DNA from 3 places in the Streptomyces sp. VTCC 41912 genome. Region 2 is predicted to be linked to each of the others. Evidence: riboswitches for the same ligand, from Rfam matches in the RefSeq annotation. Region 2 holds a riboswitch; each other region holds the start of a gene.
The links. Region 2 has a riboswitch for cobalamin ahead of ACJ6WD_RS25110 (HoxN/HupN/NixA family nickel/cobalt transporter). Riboswitches for the same ligand answer to the same signal wherever they lie in the genome.
Positions count from the first base shown of each region.

Region 1: another riboswitch for cobalamin. It lies ahead of ACJ6WD_RS31870 (CoA-acylating methylmalonate-semialdehyde dehydrogenase); the one in region 2 lies ahead of ACJ6WD_RS25110 (HoxN/HupN/NixA family nickel/cobalt transporter).
Region 3: another riboswitch for cobalamin. It lies ahead of cobN (cobaltochelatase subunit CobN); the one in region 2 lies ahead of ACJ6WD_RS25110 (HoxN/HupN/NixA family nickel/cobalt transporter).

Region 1 covers NZ_JBJMAB010000033.1:35,126-39,987, reverse strand. The annotation lists gene ACJ6WD_RS31880 (enoyl-CoA hydratase/isomerase family protein) at 1-234, opposite strand, end outside; gene ACJ6WD_RS31875 (acyl-CoA dehydrogenase family protein) at 231-1,388, opposite strand; gene ACJ6WD_RS31870 (CoA-acylating methylmalonate-semialdehyde dehydrogenase) at 1,385-2,884, opposite strand; cobalamin riboswitch at 3,085-3,271, opposite strand; gene ACJ6WD_RS31865 (acyl-CoA dehydrogenase family protein) at 3,375-4,520, opposite strand; gene ACJ6WD_RS31860 (AMP-binding protein) at 4,711-4,862, shown strand, end outside.
Region 2 covers NZ_JBJMAB010000020.1:22,165-27,026, reverse strand. The annotation lists gene ACJ6WD_RS25115 (VOC family protein) at 65-565, shown strand; gene ACJ6WD_RS25110 (HoxN/HupN/NixA family nickel/cobalt transporter) at 690-1,889, opposite strand; cobalamin riboswitch at 1,920-2,134, opposite strand; gene ACJ6WD_RS25105 (alpha/beta fold hydrolase) at 2,204-3,052, opposite strand; gene ACJ6WD_RS25100 (MarR family winged helix-turn-helix transcriptional regulator) at 3,049-3,837, opposite strand; gene ACJ6WD_RS25095 (nucleoside/nucleotide kinase family protein) at 3,989-4,645, opposite strand.
Region 3 covers NZ_JBJMAB010000003.1:351,165-356,026, reverse strand. The annotation lists gene cobN (cobaltochelatase subunit CobN) at 1-2,486, opposite strand, end outside; cobalamin riboswitch at 2,519-2,671, opposite strand; gene cobG (precorrin-3B synthase) at 2,757-4,265, shown strand; gene ACJ6WD_RS06985 (precorrin-8X methylmutase) at 4,262-4,862, shown strand, end outside.

The sequences.
Region 1 (4,862 bases), on a different contig from region 2:
GCGGGCGTCCTCGTAGATGGCGCGGATGTCGCCGCCGGCGCACAGGCCGCGCTCCCCGGCGCCGGTGAGGACCACGGCCGCCACCGCGGGGTCCGTCTCGCAGGCGGTCAGCGCGGCGTCGATGCGGTCGACCATGGGGTGGGTCAGGGCGTTGACGGCGCGGGGCCGGTTGAGGGTGATGCGGGCGGTGCGGCCCTCTCCGGTCAGGAGGACGGGGTCGTCGGAGCCGGTCACCGCAGTGCCTCCGTCAGGCCGCGGGCGACGATGACGCGCATGATCTCGTTGGTTCCTTCCAGGATCTGGTGGACCCGCAGGTCTCGGACGATCTTTTCGATGCCGTAGTCGCTGAGGTAGCCGTAGCCGCCGTGCAGTTGCAGGGCCCGGTCGGCGACCGCGTAGCCGGTGTCGGTGGCGAACCGCTTGGCCATCGCGCAGAGTTGCGGCGCCTGCGGGTCGCCGCGGTCCAGGGCGTGGGCGGCCTGGTGGACCAGGGCGCGGGCGGCGGTGAGTTCGGTCGCCATGTCGGCGAGCCGGAACTGCAGTGCCTGCGCGTCCAGCAGGCGCCCGCCGAACGCCTCGCGGTCGGCGAGGTGGACCAGGCTGCGGTCCAGTGCGGCGCGGGCGCCGCCGAGGGAGCAGGCGGCGATGCCGAGCCGGCCGCCGTTCAACCCGCTCATGGCGATGCGGAAGCCCTCGCCCTCGTGGCCGAGCAGCCGGTCGGCGGGCAGCCGCACCCGGTCGAGGACGACCTGTCGGGTCGGCTGGGCGTTCCAGCCCATCTTCTTCTCGTTGGGGCCGAACGACAGGCCGGCATCGTCCTTGTCGACGAGGAAGGCGGAGACGCCGCGCGCGCCGTCGTCGCCGGTGCGGGCCATGACGAGGTACGTCTGGGAGGCGCCGGCGCCCGAGATGAACTGCTTGACGCCGGTGAGGACGTAGTGGTCGCCGTCGCGCACCGCGCGGGTGCGCAGGGCGGCGGCGTCCGAGCCGGCGCCCGGTTCGGTCAGGCAGTAGCTGCCCAGGTCCTCCATGGCGCACAGGCGCGGCAGCCAGCGTTCGCGTTGCGCGGCGTCGCCGTAGTGGTCGATCAGCCAGGCGACCATGTTGTGGATCGAGACGAACCCGGCGATGGACGGGCAGCCGGACGCCAGGGTCTCGACGATCAGCACCCCGTCGGTGCGGCTCAGTCCGCTGCCGCCGTGTTCCTCGCGCACGTAGAGGCCGCCCAGGCCCAGGCCCGCGGCCTTGCGCAGCACGTCGAGGGGGAAGTGCTTGGCCTGGTCCCAGGCGACGGCGTGCGGGGCGAGGTGGTCCTGGGTGAAGTCCAACGTGGCTTCGACGAGGGCGAGTTGGTCCTCCGTGAGCAGGGTGGTGGGCACGGCGCTCATCCCATCGTCGGGAGGGTGAAGCTCGCGCCCTCCTTGGTCCCGGAGGGCCAGCGCGAGGTGACGGTCTTGGTGCGGGTGTGGAAGCGGATCGCGTCCGGCCCGTGCTGGCCCAGGTCGCCGTAGCCCGAACGCTTCCAGCCGCCGAAGGTGTGGTAGGCCACCGGCACCGGAATGGGCACGTTGACGCCGATCATGCCGGTGTTCACCCGGCGGGTGAAGTCGCGGGCGGTGTCCCCGTCCCGCGTGAAGATCGCCACGCCGTTGCCGTACGGGTGCTCGCTGGGCAGCCGCAGCGCCTCCTCGTAGTCCGCGGCCCGCACGACGCACAGGACGGGCCCGAAGATCTCCTCCCGGTAGACGCGCATCTGCGGGGCGACGCGGTCGAAGAGCGAGGGGCCCGCGAAGAAGCCGTCCTCGTGTCCGGGGAGGGTGAACCCGCGTCCGTCCACGACCAGTTCGGCGCCCTCGTTGACGCCGATGTCGACGTAGCGGCGCACCCGGTCCAGGGCCTCGCGGCTGACGAGCGGGCCGAAGTCGGCCTCGGGGTCGTCGCTGCGGCCGACGCGCAGCCGCCCGACGCGTTCCTTGAGCCGCTCCACCAGGGCGTCGGCGGTGGCCTCGCCGACGGGGACGGCCACGGAGATCGCCATGCAGCGCTCCCCCGCCGAGCCGTAGCCCGCGCCGATCAGCGCGTCGACGGCCTGGTCCAGGTCGGCGTCCGGCATCACGACCAGGTGGTTCTTGGCGCCGCCGAAGCACTGGGCCCGCTTGCCGTGCGCGGCGGCGGTGGCGTACAGGTGCGCCGCGATCGGGGTCGAACCGACGAAGCCCAGGGCCCCGACCCTGGGGTCGGTGAGCAGGGTGTCGACCGCTTCCTTGCCGCCGTTGACGACGTTGAGGACGCCCGGTGGCAGCCCCGCCTCCAGGAACAGTTCGGCGAGCCGCAGCGGCACCGAGGGAGCGCGTTCGGAGGGCTTGAGGATGAAGGAGTTGCCGCAGGCCAGGGCGGGGGCTGCCTGCCACAGCGGGATCATCGCGGGGAAGTTGAACGGGGTGATGCCGGCGGTGACGCCGATGGGGCTGCGCAGGGAGTGCACGTCGATGCCGCTGCCGGCGTTGTCGGTGAACTCGCCCTTGAGCAGATGGGGGATACCGGCGGCGAACTCCACCACGTCCAGGCCGCGCTGGAGGTCGCCGTGGGCGTCGGCGACGGTCTTGCCGTGCTCGGACGACAGCAGCCGGGCCAGCGACTCCCGCTCCCCGTCGATGAGTTGGAGGAACTTCAGCAGCACCCGGGCGCGGCGCTGCGGGTTCCACTCGCCCCACGCGTGCTGGGCCCCGGCGGCGTCGGTGATCGCCGCCTCGGTCTCGGCGCGGCCGGCGAGCGGCACCCGGGCCTGGACGGCGCCGGTGTTGGGGTCGTGCACGTCGCCGTAGGTCCCCGAGGCGCCCGGGGTCTGCTTGCCGCCGATGAGATGTGCCAGTTCACGGACCATGGATGCCTGCTCTCCGTCAGGTGAGATCCGGGGATGGCGCGCCGGCCCGGCACGGTCGCCGAACAGCGGCGCGTGCGGGCGGCGCGGGATGCGCAGGGGCCGGGTGACCGTCAGAGGTCGGTGCGCGGCACCCGTCGGATCCGCCGGTCGGGGGCGCGGGTGCATGCCGGTGCCATGCGTGTCTGCTCCATCCTCGTGGACAACACGGAACATCCCGCGGCCGGTATCCTGACTCCCGGATCAGCACGCGCTCCCCGGCCTTCCCGACGGACTGCTCCGTCAGTGGCCGGTCTCGTTCGGGGAGCGCATTCCCCGGTCACAGTGGCGGGACCGCGCCGGAATCGCACCGGCTTCCCTGCACCGCGGGCCTTGGTCACGACGATATAGTTGGACGTCCTAGTAAGTCCACCCTCGACGGCCCTCGGCGACACCCGACGCACCGGGAATCGGCCCACCGCGAGGCCGGCACGGTCTCGTGCGCAGCGGCACCTCAGACCGGCTGGCGACCGGCGTCGCGGTACAACTCCTTCGCGATGAGGGAGCGTTGGACCTCCGTGGCACCCTCGTAGATGCGGGGTGCGCGGACCTCGCGGTAGAGGTGTTCCAACAGGTGGCCGCGGCGCAGCGCGCGGGCGCCGTGGATCTGGACGGCGGCGTCGACGACCTCCTGTGCGGTCTCGGTGGCCAGGAGCTTGGCCATGGCCGAGCGGCGGGCGACGTCCGGGGCGCCGCGGTCGTAGGCGGCCGCTGCCGCGTAGACCAGGAGGCGGGCGGCCTCGACGCGGGTGGCCATCTCGGCCAGTCGGTGGCCGACGGACTGGAGTTCCCTGAGCGGCCCGCCGAACGCGGTGCGCGTCCCGGCATGCGCCAGCGCGGCGTCCAACGCGGCCTGCGCCATGCCGACCGCGAAGGCGCCCACGCTCGGCCGGAAGAGGTTCAGCGTGCGCATCGCCACCCCGAACCCGCCGCCCACGTCACCGAGCACGTCCGCGTCGGTCACCGGCGTGCCGTCGAAGACCAGGGTGCCGATGGGGTGCGGGCTGAGCATGTCCAACGGTTCGCCGCCCAGCCCCGGGCGGTCGGCCGGGACGAGGAAGGCGGTGATGCCGCGGGCGCCGTCGGCACCGCCGGTGCGGGCGAAGACGGTGGCGAAGTCGGCCTCGGGGGCGTTGGAGATCCAGCACTTCTCACCGGTGAGCCGCCAGCGGCCGGGCCCGTCGGGCGCGGCCGTCAGGGCGAGCGCCGCGGCGTCCGAGCCCGCGCCCGGCTCGCTCAGCGCGAAGGCCGCGACGGCCCGGCCGGCCGTCACCTCCGGCAGCCAGCGGGCCCGTTGGGCGTCCGTCCCGGACTGGAGGATCGGGCAGGTGCCCAGTCCTTGGAGCGCCAGCGCGGTCTCCGCCTCCGTGCACTCCTGCGCCAGCGATTCGCGCAGCAGGCACAGGTCCAGCGCCCTGGGGCTGCCGCCGTCGGGGAAGAGCCGGGCGAGCAGGCCCAGTTCGCCGAGGGCGGCGACCAGGGGCCGGTTGACCCGGCCCCCTCGCCCCTGCTCCGCGAGGGGGCGCAGCCGTTCGGCGGTCCGGGCGCGCAGTTCGGCGCACCATTGCTGTTCCTCCGGTCCCAGTGCGAATGCGGTCACGAGGCGGCTCCCTGGTAGCGGACCGGGCACGGCGACGGCCCGGCGGCCGGATATCGCGGTCTGTTGACTGCCGTCACGATGACGTTACGCTGACGAGGATCCGTACGGCAGTCCTCCCCGGTCCCCGCACCCGACCACCACCCCTCCCCGGCCGCGCGGCGGCCACCCGGCCCAAGGGGGCGCACCCCGCATGGAGCTACGGTCCTCGGCCCACACCGACACCTTCGCGCGCGACCGCCTACCCCCGCCCGAGCAGTGGCCGCACCTCACCGACCTGGGCTATCCGGACCGGTTGAACTGCGGGGCGGAACTCCTCGACGGCACCATCGCCCGGCTGGGACC
Region 2 (4,862 bases):
GGCGGGCAACGACGGGGGAACGGCGGGGGAGCGACGTGCGGCGTGACGGAAGAGTGGAGGCGTGATGGCGGTTCGGCGGCTGAACCATGCGGTGTTGTACATCCGCGAGGTGGCACGGTCGGTGGCGTTCTACACCGAGGTGCTGGGGTTCACGGTGGACGTGGAGATTCCGGGGCGGGCGGCCTTCCTGAGCGCGCCCGGTTCGGACAACGACCACGACCTGGGCCTGTTCGCGGTGGGCCCCGATGCCCCGGGGCCGGAAAACGGCCGGATCGGGCTCTACCACCTGGCCTGGGAGGTCGGGACCCTCGGTGACCTCGCGGCGATCGCGGCGCGGCTGCGGGAGCGGGGCGCGCTGGTCGGCGCCACCGACCACCTGGTCTCGAAGTCGCTCTACGCCCGGGACCCGGACGGCAACGAGTTCGAGGTGATGTGGCGGGTGCCCCGGGCGGACTGGCCGGGCGCGGACGAGGCGGACCGGCTGCGGCCGCTCGACCTGGCGGCGGCGCTGGAGCGCTGGGGCCCGGACCTGCTGACCGGCGCGGCGGCCGGCTCGGCCACCTGAGGCGCGGCCCGCACGCGCACCGACCGCGTGGCGCGACCGTTCCCCACGGGCAGTGGGGACGGCCGCGCCACGCGGTCGTGGCGTTCCGCGGGTGCGGGTGCGGGTGCGGGTGCGGGGGCCGGGACTAGGGGGCGTCGGGCCCCTGCGTGCGGGGCGCCGGGAGGGCGTCCGCGGTGGCCGGCGGGTCCTCGGCGCGGGCGACCCAGCGCTTCTCGACGCCGCCCAGCCGCCAGTACGCCAGCGCCGCCGCCCACACCACGACGAACAGGCCGACGATGACGAAGCCCACGTTGTTCAGGTCGAGCGAGGAGATCCCGCCGGTCAGCGGGTCGTCGAGGCCGAGCTTGTCGTGCAGGACGGTCACCAGCTCGATGGTGCCGATGAGGAACGCGACCGCGATCGACAGCCCGGTGATGGTGAGGTTGTAGTAGACCTTGCGCACCGGGTTGGCGAACGCCCACTGGTACGCGAAGTTCATGAACGTGCCGTCGAGGGTGTCGAACAGGCTCATCCCGGCGGCGAACAGCAGCGGCAGGCAGAGGATCGCGTACCAGGGCAGGCCCGCCGCGGCGCCGCTGCCCGCCATCACCATCAGCGTCACCTCGGTCGCGGTGTCGAAGCCGATCCCGAAGAGGAAGCCCAGCGGGTACATCTGGCCGGGGCGGCTGATGGACTTGGTGAGCCGCCCCAGGATGCGGTTCATGAAGCCGCGGGAATCCAACTGGGCTTCCAGCTCCCGCTCGTCGTACGTGCCGGCCCGCATCGCCCGGAACACCTTCAGGATGCCGAGCAGGGCGACCAGGTTGAGGGCCGCGATGAGGTACAGGAAGGTGCCGGAGACGGTCGTGCCGACGAGGCCGAGCGTCTGGTGCGCGCGGGAGCCGTCGCTCATCAGCGTGCCGGCGAGTTGGGCGCCGCCCGCCACCAGCGCGGCCATCACGACCACCACGCTGGAGTGGCCGAGGGCGAACCAGAAGCCCACCGAGACGGGCCGCTTGCCGTCGGCCATCAGCTTGCGGGTGGTGTTGTCGATCGCCGCGATGTGGTCGGCGTCGAAGGCGTGCCGCATGCCCAGGGTGTAGGCGGTGATGCCGAGCCCGGCACCGAACACCTGGCTGCCGACGGTGTAGTGGCCCGGCACGACCAGGAGGAAGAGCACGCCGAAGGCGACGACGTGCAGTGCCGCGATCACGGCCATCAGACCCGCGGTGCGGACCGTGTCGCGACGTTGCCAGCGGAACGACCCGGGGGAGCCGGGTATGCCGAGGAGGGGGGACTTGCGGGACGAAGGGGAATCGTCCGGGGTATCAGTGGACAGGGCCATCCGGCCATCACGCTCCAGCACCTCGTGGATGATTTCGTGAGATGCCGTGGCCGGTCTCCTGGCTTACGGGTGCCCGCGTCCGCCCCGCCTTCCCGGCCGCAGGCTGCGGTCAGTGGCGCCGTGCGCGCGCTGGGCGCGCACGCAGAGGGGCGGAAACTCCCCGATCACAGTGGCGAGGGCCGCGCCGGCTTCGGACACGAGGTCCAGCACCGGTCTTCCCGAGCACCACGGCCCGGTCACTGTAGCGGGCACCGGTGAGAACCGGCCACGCCCGGTGGCCGGTGCGGGCCGCCACCGGGTGCCGGCGGCTCGGATCACAGGGCCAGGGCGGAGAGGAACGTGTGCAGTTCGTGGTCGAAGAGCGGGGTGTTCTCCAAGTTGACCATGTGGCCTGCGGCGGGCACGCGTATCCGGCGGGCGCCGGGGACCGCGAGCGCTATGGCGTGGGCGTTCGCCGAGATGTCGGAGGAGTCGAGGTCGCCGTCGAGGACGGTGGTCGGCACCCGGATCTCGCCCAGGCGGTCGAAGGCGCCGACCTCCAGGGGCATGCCGGCGCCCGCACCGTCGGCATGCACCTCGACATTGGCGGACGCGGAGGCGCGCATCCGCTCCCGGAAGCCGGGGTGCACGACGGACGGCGTGCGGTGCGGCCCGTCCACCCACATCCGCAGGAAGTGCTCCACGAACCGCTCGACGCCGTCCGGTGCGTCGATCGCGGCGACCTGCTCCCGGATGTGCTCCAGCAGGAAGGGGTCGGTGAAGGCGCGACCGCTGATGCCGGGGGAGGCGAGGAAGAGGGCCGTGACCCGGTCGGGGTGGGCGAGCGCGGTGTCCAGTGCCACCCGGGCGCCGTGCGAGAGGCCGACGAGGACGGCGCTCGGTATGTCGAGTGCGTCCAGCAGGGTCACCAGGTCGTCGTGGTTGGCCCAGTCGCCGGCCACCGTGGAGGACAGGCCGTGGCCGCGGAAGTCGTAGCGGACCACCCGCAGCCCGGAGTTGACCAACCAGGCGAACTGCTCGTCCCACATGTGCTGGTCGAGCATCCCGTCGTGCAGGAGCACCACCGCGGGGCCGGAGCCGGCCGACTCGTAGAACAGCTCGCCGTCGTCGACCGGCACGGTGTCGTTGTCGATCTCGGACCATGCCTGGAAGTCGTGGGTCATTCTGCGGGCCGTTCTGTGCGCGTGGGGCGGTCGGTCGGACGGGTGGGCACCGCTGGTCGGTGACCCGTTCGAGACGGTATGGGGACCTGTGCGGTGACCGGGGCGGCGGTGTCCCGCTCTTCGGGATCGCCGCTTTCCTCCGGGGGAACGCGCGAGCCGTCCGCCAAGTGCCGGAATTCCTCACCGATCCGGTCCAGCACCCGCAGCGCCGTGCGGACCTCCCCGGCGGACAGGTCGGCGAGCCCGCGGCGGAGTTTCCCCGCCTCGGCCTCCTGGACCCCGCGCATCATCGCCGTGCCCTCGTCGGTGAGCCGGATCAGCGACGAGCGGCGGTGCGCGGGGTTGGCGGTCGTCACGACCAGGCCCAGCTCCGCCGCGTGGTTCACCCAGCGCTGCACCGGCTGGCGGTCCAGGTCGAGGGAGCGCGCCAACTGCGGCACGGTGCGCGGCCCGTGGGCGCGCAGCGCGTCGAGGAGGGTGCGTTCGCCGGCGGTCAGGCCGGTGCCGTCCAGCGTGCGCTCCGCCGCGCGCACGATCGTCCGTTGCAGCGGCCGCAGCCGCCGGATGACGTCGTACAGCAGCTCCTCGGCGGTCTCCGCAGCCCCGTGCGCACCCCCGTGCGCACCCCCGCCTACATCCCCCTGTGCGGCTTCCCCTGCGGAATCCCCGCTTTCTTCTCCGACTTCCTGGGCTGCTTCGGCCTTTTCGGTCTCTCCGGCTTCTCCGGCTTCTTCAGCAGCTCCTGCTACGGCCGCCGTGGTGTCCCGCCTCGCGTCTCGCCCCATGGTCCCCTCAGCCCCCTTCATGTCCCGTTCCCCTTCACCCCGATGACACCCTTGCTGTCATGATGACATCCGCGATGTCATTTCGGAAGGGGTGTTGAGGCGCCGGCGTCGGTCGGTGAAGTGCCGTGTGGCGGGGCGGAGTCGGGCGGGGTCAGTCGTCCAGCGGGGGCGGCGCCTCGTCGTCGGTGAAGGAGACGACGAGGTCGGCGCGGGGGCGGGTGGCCGCCACCAGGCGGGCGTTGGCCTCGTCGGAGGTGCGGACGAAGTCCTCGGCGTCGACCCGCAGGCGGCCGAACCGCTCGTGCCGGTCGATCAGCCGGTGCACCCGCTCCTGGGCGTCCAGTTCGATGTACCACGCCTCGTCGAGCAGTTCGCGGATCCGTGCCCAGGGGTCGGAGTGCAGCAGGAGGTAGTTGCCCTCGGTGATGACGAGCGGGATGTGCGGCGCGACCGGGATGCTGCCGGCGACCGGCTCCTCGATGCGGCGGTCGAAGGCCGGCGCGTAGACGGGCGTGCCGGGTTCCGGGGAGCGCAGCCGGGTCAGCAGGGCGGCGTAGCCGGCCGGGTCGAAGGTGTCCGGCGCGCCCTTGCGGTCCGTGCGGTCCAGGCGGCGCAACTCCGCCTCGGCGAGGTGGAAGCCGTCCATCGGCACGAGCACGGCCTGGCCGGTCAGCTCCGCCGCGAGTCGGACGGCGAGGGTGGACTTTCCGGCGCCCGGCGGCCCGGCTATGCCGAGCAGCCGGCGCCGGCCGGGCGTCGCCGAAGCGGCGAGCCGGCGGGCCCGGGCCACGAGGTCGTCGAGGTTCATGATGGGTCCATCGTGCCTGATGGGCGGGGGTGCTCGCCCGGTGGTCGGGGAGGCCGGGCGGCCGGCGTCCGATTCCGCCCGGTGTGCGGCCGGCGGCATCGCCGGTGTGCCCCTCTTCGCCCCCGGCCTGCCTCCCCTGCCCGCCTCCCCGGCCCGCCCACGACGGCGTCCGCCGGCCGACGTCGAGCGCGTCCGCGCCGCCGTCCGGGGTCCGGGC
Region 3 (4,862 bases), on a different contig from region 2:
GCCTGCCCGGTCTCCCAGGCCAGCCGCGACGGGACGGCCTTGGGGTCGACGGAGTAGAAGTTGCGGCCGGTCGGCAGGACGTTGACCAGGCCGCGCAGCGGCGAGCCGGACGGACCGGCCGGAACGAACCCGCCGTTCAGGGCGTGCACCGCGTGGTCGACCTCGGCCGTGGTGCCGGCCAGTCGCGGGACGACCTGCCGGGCCGCGAAGTCGAGGACGTCCGCGACCGCGGTCGGGTGCCCCTCGGCGACCCGGGCCACCGCGGCCGGGTCCCACTCCGCGTCCTCCATGGCCTGGACCAGTCCGCGGGCGACCGCCTCGGCTTCGTCGGCGGCGGTGCGGGTCGCGGCCGACTCGTCCAGGCCGAGCGCCTCGCGCAGCCCGGGCAGCGCGGAGGTGCCACCCCAGATCTGCCGGGCGCGCAGGATCGCCAGCACGAGGTTGACCCGGGCCTCGCCGACCGGGGCGGCGCCCAGGACGTGCAGGCCGTCGCGGATCTGCGCGTCCTTCACCTCGCAGAGCCAGCCGTCGACGTGCAGCAGGAAGTCGTCGAAGCCGTCGTCGTCCGGACGTGCCTCCAGGCCCAGGTCGTGGTCGAGCTTGGCGGCCTGGATCAGGGTCCAGATCTGCGCCCGGATCGCGGGCAGCTTGGCCGGGTCCATCGAGGAGATCGCGGCGTACTCGTCGAGCAGTTGCTCAAGCCGGGCGATGTCACCGTAGGAGTCCGCGCGGGCCATCGGCGGCACGAGGTGGTCGACGAGCGTGGCGTGCACCCGGCGCTTGGCCTGGGTGCCCTCGCCCGGGTCGTTGACCAGGAACGGGTAGACGAGCGGCAGGTCGCCGAGCGCCGCGTCCGGACCGCAGGCGGCGGAGAGGCCGGCGTTCTTGCCGGGCAGCCACTCCAGGTTGCCGTGCTTGCCGAGGTGGACCATGGCGTCGGCGCCGAACCCGCCGTCGGCGGTGGGGGTGGCGATCCAGCGGTAGGCCGCCAAGTAGTGGTGCGAGGGCGGCAGATCGGGGTCGTGGTAGATCGCGATCGGGTTCTCGCCGAAGCCGCGCGGCGGCTGGATCAGTATCAGCAGGTTGCCGCGGCGCAGCGCGGCCAGCACGATGTCGCCCTCGGGGTTGCGGCTGCGGTCGAGGAACATCTCGCCCGGCGGCGGGCCCCAGTGCTCCTCCACGGACTCCCGCAGCTCCTGCGGCAGCGTGCCGTACCAGCGGCGGTAGTCGGCGGCCGGGATGCGGACCGGATTGCGGGCCAACTGCTCCTCGGTCAGCCACTCCTGGTCGTGGCCACCGGCCTCGATGAGGGCGTAGATCAGCTCGTCGCCGTCGCCGGACGCCAGGCCGGGCACCGGCTCGGTACCGAAGTCGTAGCCCTCGGCCTTCAGCCGGCGCAGCAGCGCGACGGCGCTCGCCGGGGTGTCCAGACCGACCGCGTTGCCGATCCGGGAGTGCTTGGTGGGGTAGGCCGACAGCACCAGCGCCAGCCGCTTCTCGGCGGCCGGGATGTGGCGCAGCCGGGCGTGCCGGACGGCGATCCCGGCGACCCGGGCGGCCCGCTCGGCGTCGGCGACGTACACCGGCAGCCCGTCCTCGTCGATCTCCTTGAACGAGAACGGCACGGTGATCAGGCGCCCGTCGAACTCCGGCACGGCGATCTGCGAGGCGGCGTCGAGCGGGGAGAGGCCCTCGTCGTTCTCCTCCCAGGCGGCGCGCGCGCCGGTCAGGCAGAGCGCCTGCAGGATCGGCACGTCCAGGGCGGTCAGCGCGCCGGCGTCCCAGGACTCGTCGTCGCCGCCCGCGGAGGCTTCGGCGGGCTTGGTGCCGCCCGCGGCCAGCACGGTGGTGACGATGACGTCGGCGGCGCGCAGCTCCTCGATCAGCTCCGGCTCGGGGGCCCGCAGCGAGGCGACGTACAGCGGCAGCGGGCGACCGCCGGCCCGCTCGACCTGGTCGCACAGGTCGTGGATGAAGCGGGTGTTGCCGCTCATGTGGTGGGCGCGGTAGTAGAGCACCGCCACGGTCGGGCCGGTCGCCTCCGACGCCGGACGCTCCAGCGGGCCCCAGGACGGGGCGGCCGCGGGCGGCTCGAAGCCGTGGCCGCTGAGCAGAACGGTGTCGCTGAGGAAGCAGGCCAGCTGGGAGAGGTTGGCCGGACCGCCGTGCGCGAGGTAGGCGTGCGCCTCGGCCGCGATGCCGACCGGGACCGTGGACGCCTCCATGAGCTGGGCGTCGGGGGCCTGTTCGCCGGTGAGCACGACGACCGGGCGGTGCTGGCCCGCGGCCAGCAGCACGTCCAGGCCGTCCTGCCAGGCGCGGATGCCGCCGAGCAGCCGGACGACGACGAGGTCGGTGCCCTCGAGGAGTCCGGGGAGTTCGGCGACGTCGAGGCGGGCGGGGTTGGCGAGCCGGTACGGCACGGGACCCGTGGCCGCCCGGGCGCTGAGCAGATCGGTGTCGGACGTCGACAGCAGCAGGATCACGGCGCAGCCCTTCCTCGGGGTGTCCACGCCCCGGGTGGTCGTATGGACGGCGGGAGTTCCTGGCTCACCCGGCGGTGGCCGGGTTCACAGTGGCGGGACCGCGCCGGATTCTCACCGGGCTTCCTCCCTTGGCGCCGTCGCTGGCGTCCGGCGGGTCAGCCGACCCGCCGACCTGCATAGTAAGGGCTGCGGCCGCACCGCGGGAGCGGGCCTTTCGGAGCCGCCCTCCACGCCCCCCTCGCCACGGTTCCGGGCGAAACCGACGTAGGTATGCTCGCCGCCATGCCGCCCTCCCCCGCACCACGCCCCGACCGGGCCGAACCACCCGTTCGGGACCGCGGCGACGCCTGCCCGGGAGCGCTGCGGCTGCACCCCGCCGCCGACGGGAACCTGGCCCGAGTGCGGCTCCCCGCAGGGGACTTGACGGTCCGCCAGGCCACCGCCCTGGCGGACGCAGCGGAACGCCTCGGCGACGGGCACCTCTCGCTCACCTCCCGCGGCAACGTCGAACTGCGCGGCCTGCCCGACGACGGCGGCCGGCACCTCGCCGACCTCCTCGCCGACGCCGGGCTGCTGCCGTCCGTACGCCATGAGCGGATCCGCAACGTACTGGCCTCGCCGCTGGCCGGACTGGACCGGCACACCCCCTCCGACGTGCGGTTGTGGGCCCGGAACCTGGACGCGCTGCTGTGTGCGAGCGATGCCGCGACAGGACTTTCGGGCCGCTTCCTGTTCGTCCTCGACGACGGTCGGGGCGACGTGGCCGGCCTGGGCGGCGATGTGACCTTGCTCGCAGAATCCGGTCGACAGGACCCGCCGGCCGCCGGGTACGCACCGGGCGCCGCGTCCGGGTGGGGAGCGCTGCTCCGGGTCGGCGACGACCGGGCGGCACTGCGGATCGCGGCGGACGACGCCCCGCGGGCGGCCCTGACGGCCGCCGAGGTCTTCCTGGCCGCGGCCGCGGAGCGCGGCAGCGGCGCCTGGCGCGTCCGTGAGCTCCCCACCGCAGGACCGCTGACCGCCCAGGAGGTGCAGCGTGCGCTGCGGGCCGCGGGCATCGCCGCGGAGCACGTGGAACATCCGGCCGCCCCCGTCCCAGGGTCGGCCGCGCACTATGCCGATGCCACCGCCCCCGGCCCGGTCGAGGGGCCCGACGGTCGCCGCGCGCTGGCGGTCCTGGCACCGCTCGGCCGGCTGGCCGCGGCCCAGTGGCGGCTGCTGACCGCGACCGCCGCCGCGGACGGCGACGGCGAACTGCGCCTCACGCCCTGGCGCGGTGTCATCGTCCCCGGCCTGGCCGCCGCACCGGCGCACCGGCGGCTGCGCGAGTTCGCCGCCGCCGGCCTGATCACCGACCCGGCATCCCCCTGGCGCCGGGTCACCGCCTGCACCGGCCTGCCGGGCTGCGCCAAGTCCCTCACCGACGTGCGGAGCGATGCGGCGGGCGTGCTCGCCAGGGGCGAAACGGTTCCGGCGAACGGTTCGGGTGCGCCCGTCGGGCTGCCCGTGCACTGGTCGGGCTGCGAGCGGCGGTGCGGCCATCCGCACGGTGCCTGGGTCGACGTGCTGGCGACGCCCGACGGCTATCGGACCACCGCGATGTCTCCCAAGTCCCTTGCCCGACCGCCGGTTTCACGTGAAACAGCCGGGCCGGGCACCGTTTCACGTGAAACGCCCCGGCCGGGCGTCGTTTCACGTGAAACGCCGAGCGCATCCGCCGCCCCTCCGGCTGCCCCGCTCCCCTCCACCCCTCAACCCACCACCCCGAGGCCCCAGTGACCGCGTTCGACTACGAAAAGGACGGGGCGGCCATCTACCGCCAGTCCTTCGCCACCATCCGCGCCGAGGCGGATCTCTCCGCACTGCCCGCCGACGTCAGCCGGGTCGCGGTCCGGATGATCCACGCCTGCGGCATGGTCGATCTCGTCCGCGATCTGGCCTTCACCCCGGGCGTCGTGGCCAGTGCGCGCGCCGCGCTGCGGGCCGGTGCGCCGATCCTGTGCGACGCCACGATGGTCGCCAGCGGGGTGACCCGCAAGCGGCTGCCGGCGGACAACGAGGTGCTGTGCACCCTCGGCGACCCGTCGGTCCCGGAGCTCGCCGCGCGGATGGGCACCACACGCAGCGCTGCCGCCCTCGAACTGTGGCGGGACCGGATGGAGGGCGCCGTGGTCGCCTTCGGCAACGCGCCCACCGCGCTCTTCCGGTTCCTCGAAATGATCGAGGAGGGGGCGCCCCGCCCCGCCGCCGTCCTCGGCATCCCGGTCGGCTTCATAGGCGCGGCCGAATCCAAGGACGCGCTGATCGACCATCCGTCGAAGCTGGATCACATCGTGGTGCGCGGGCGGCGCGGCGGCAGTGCCATGGCCGCGGCCG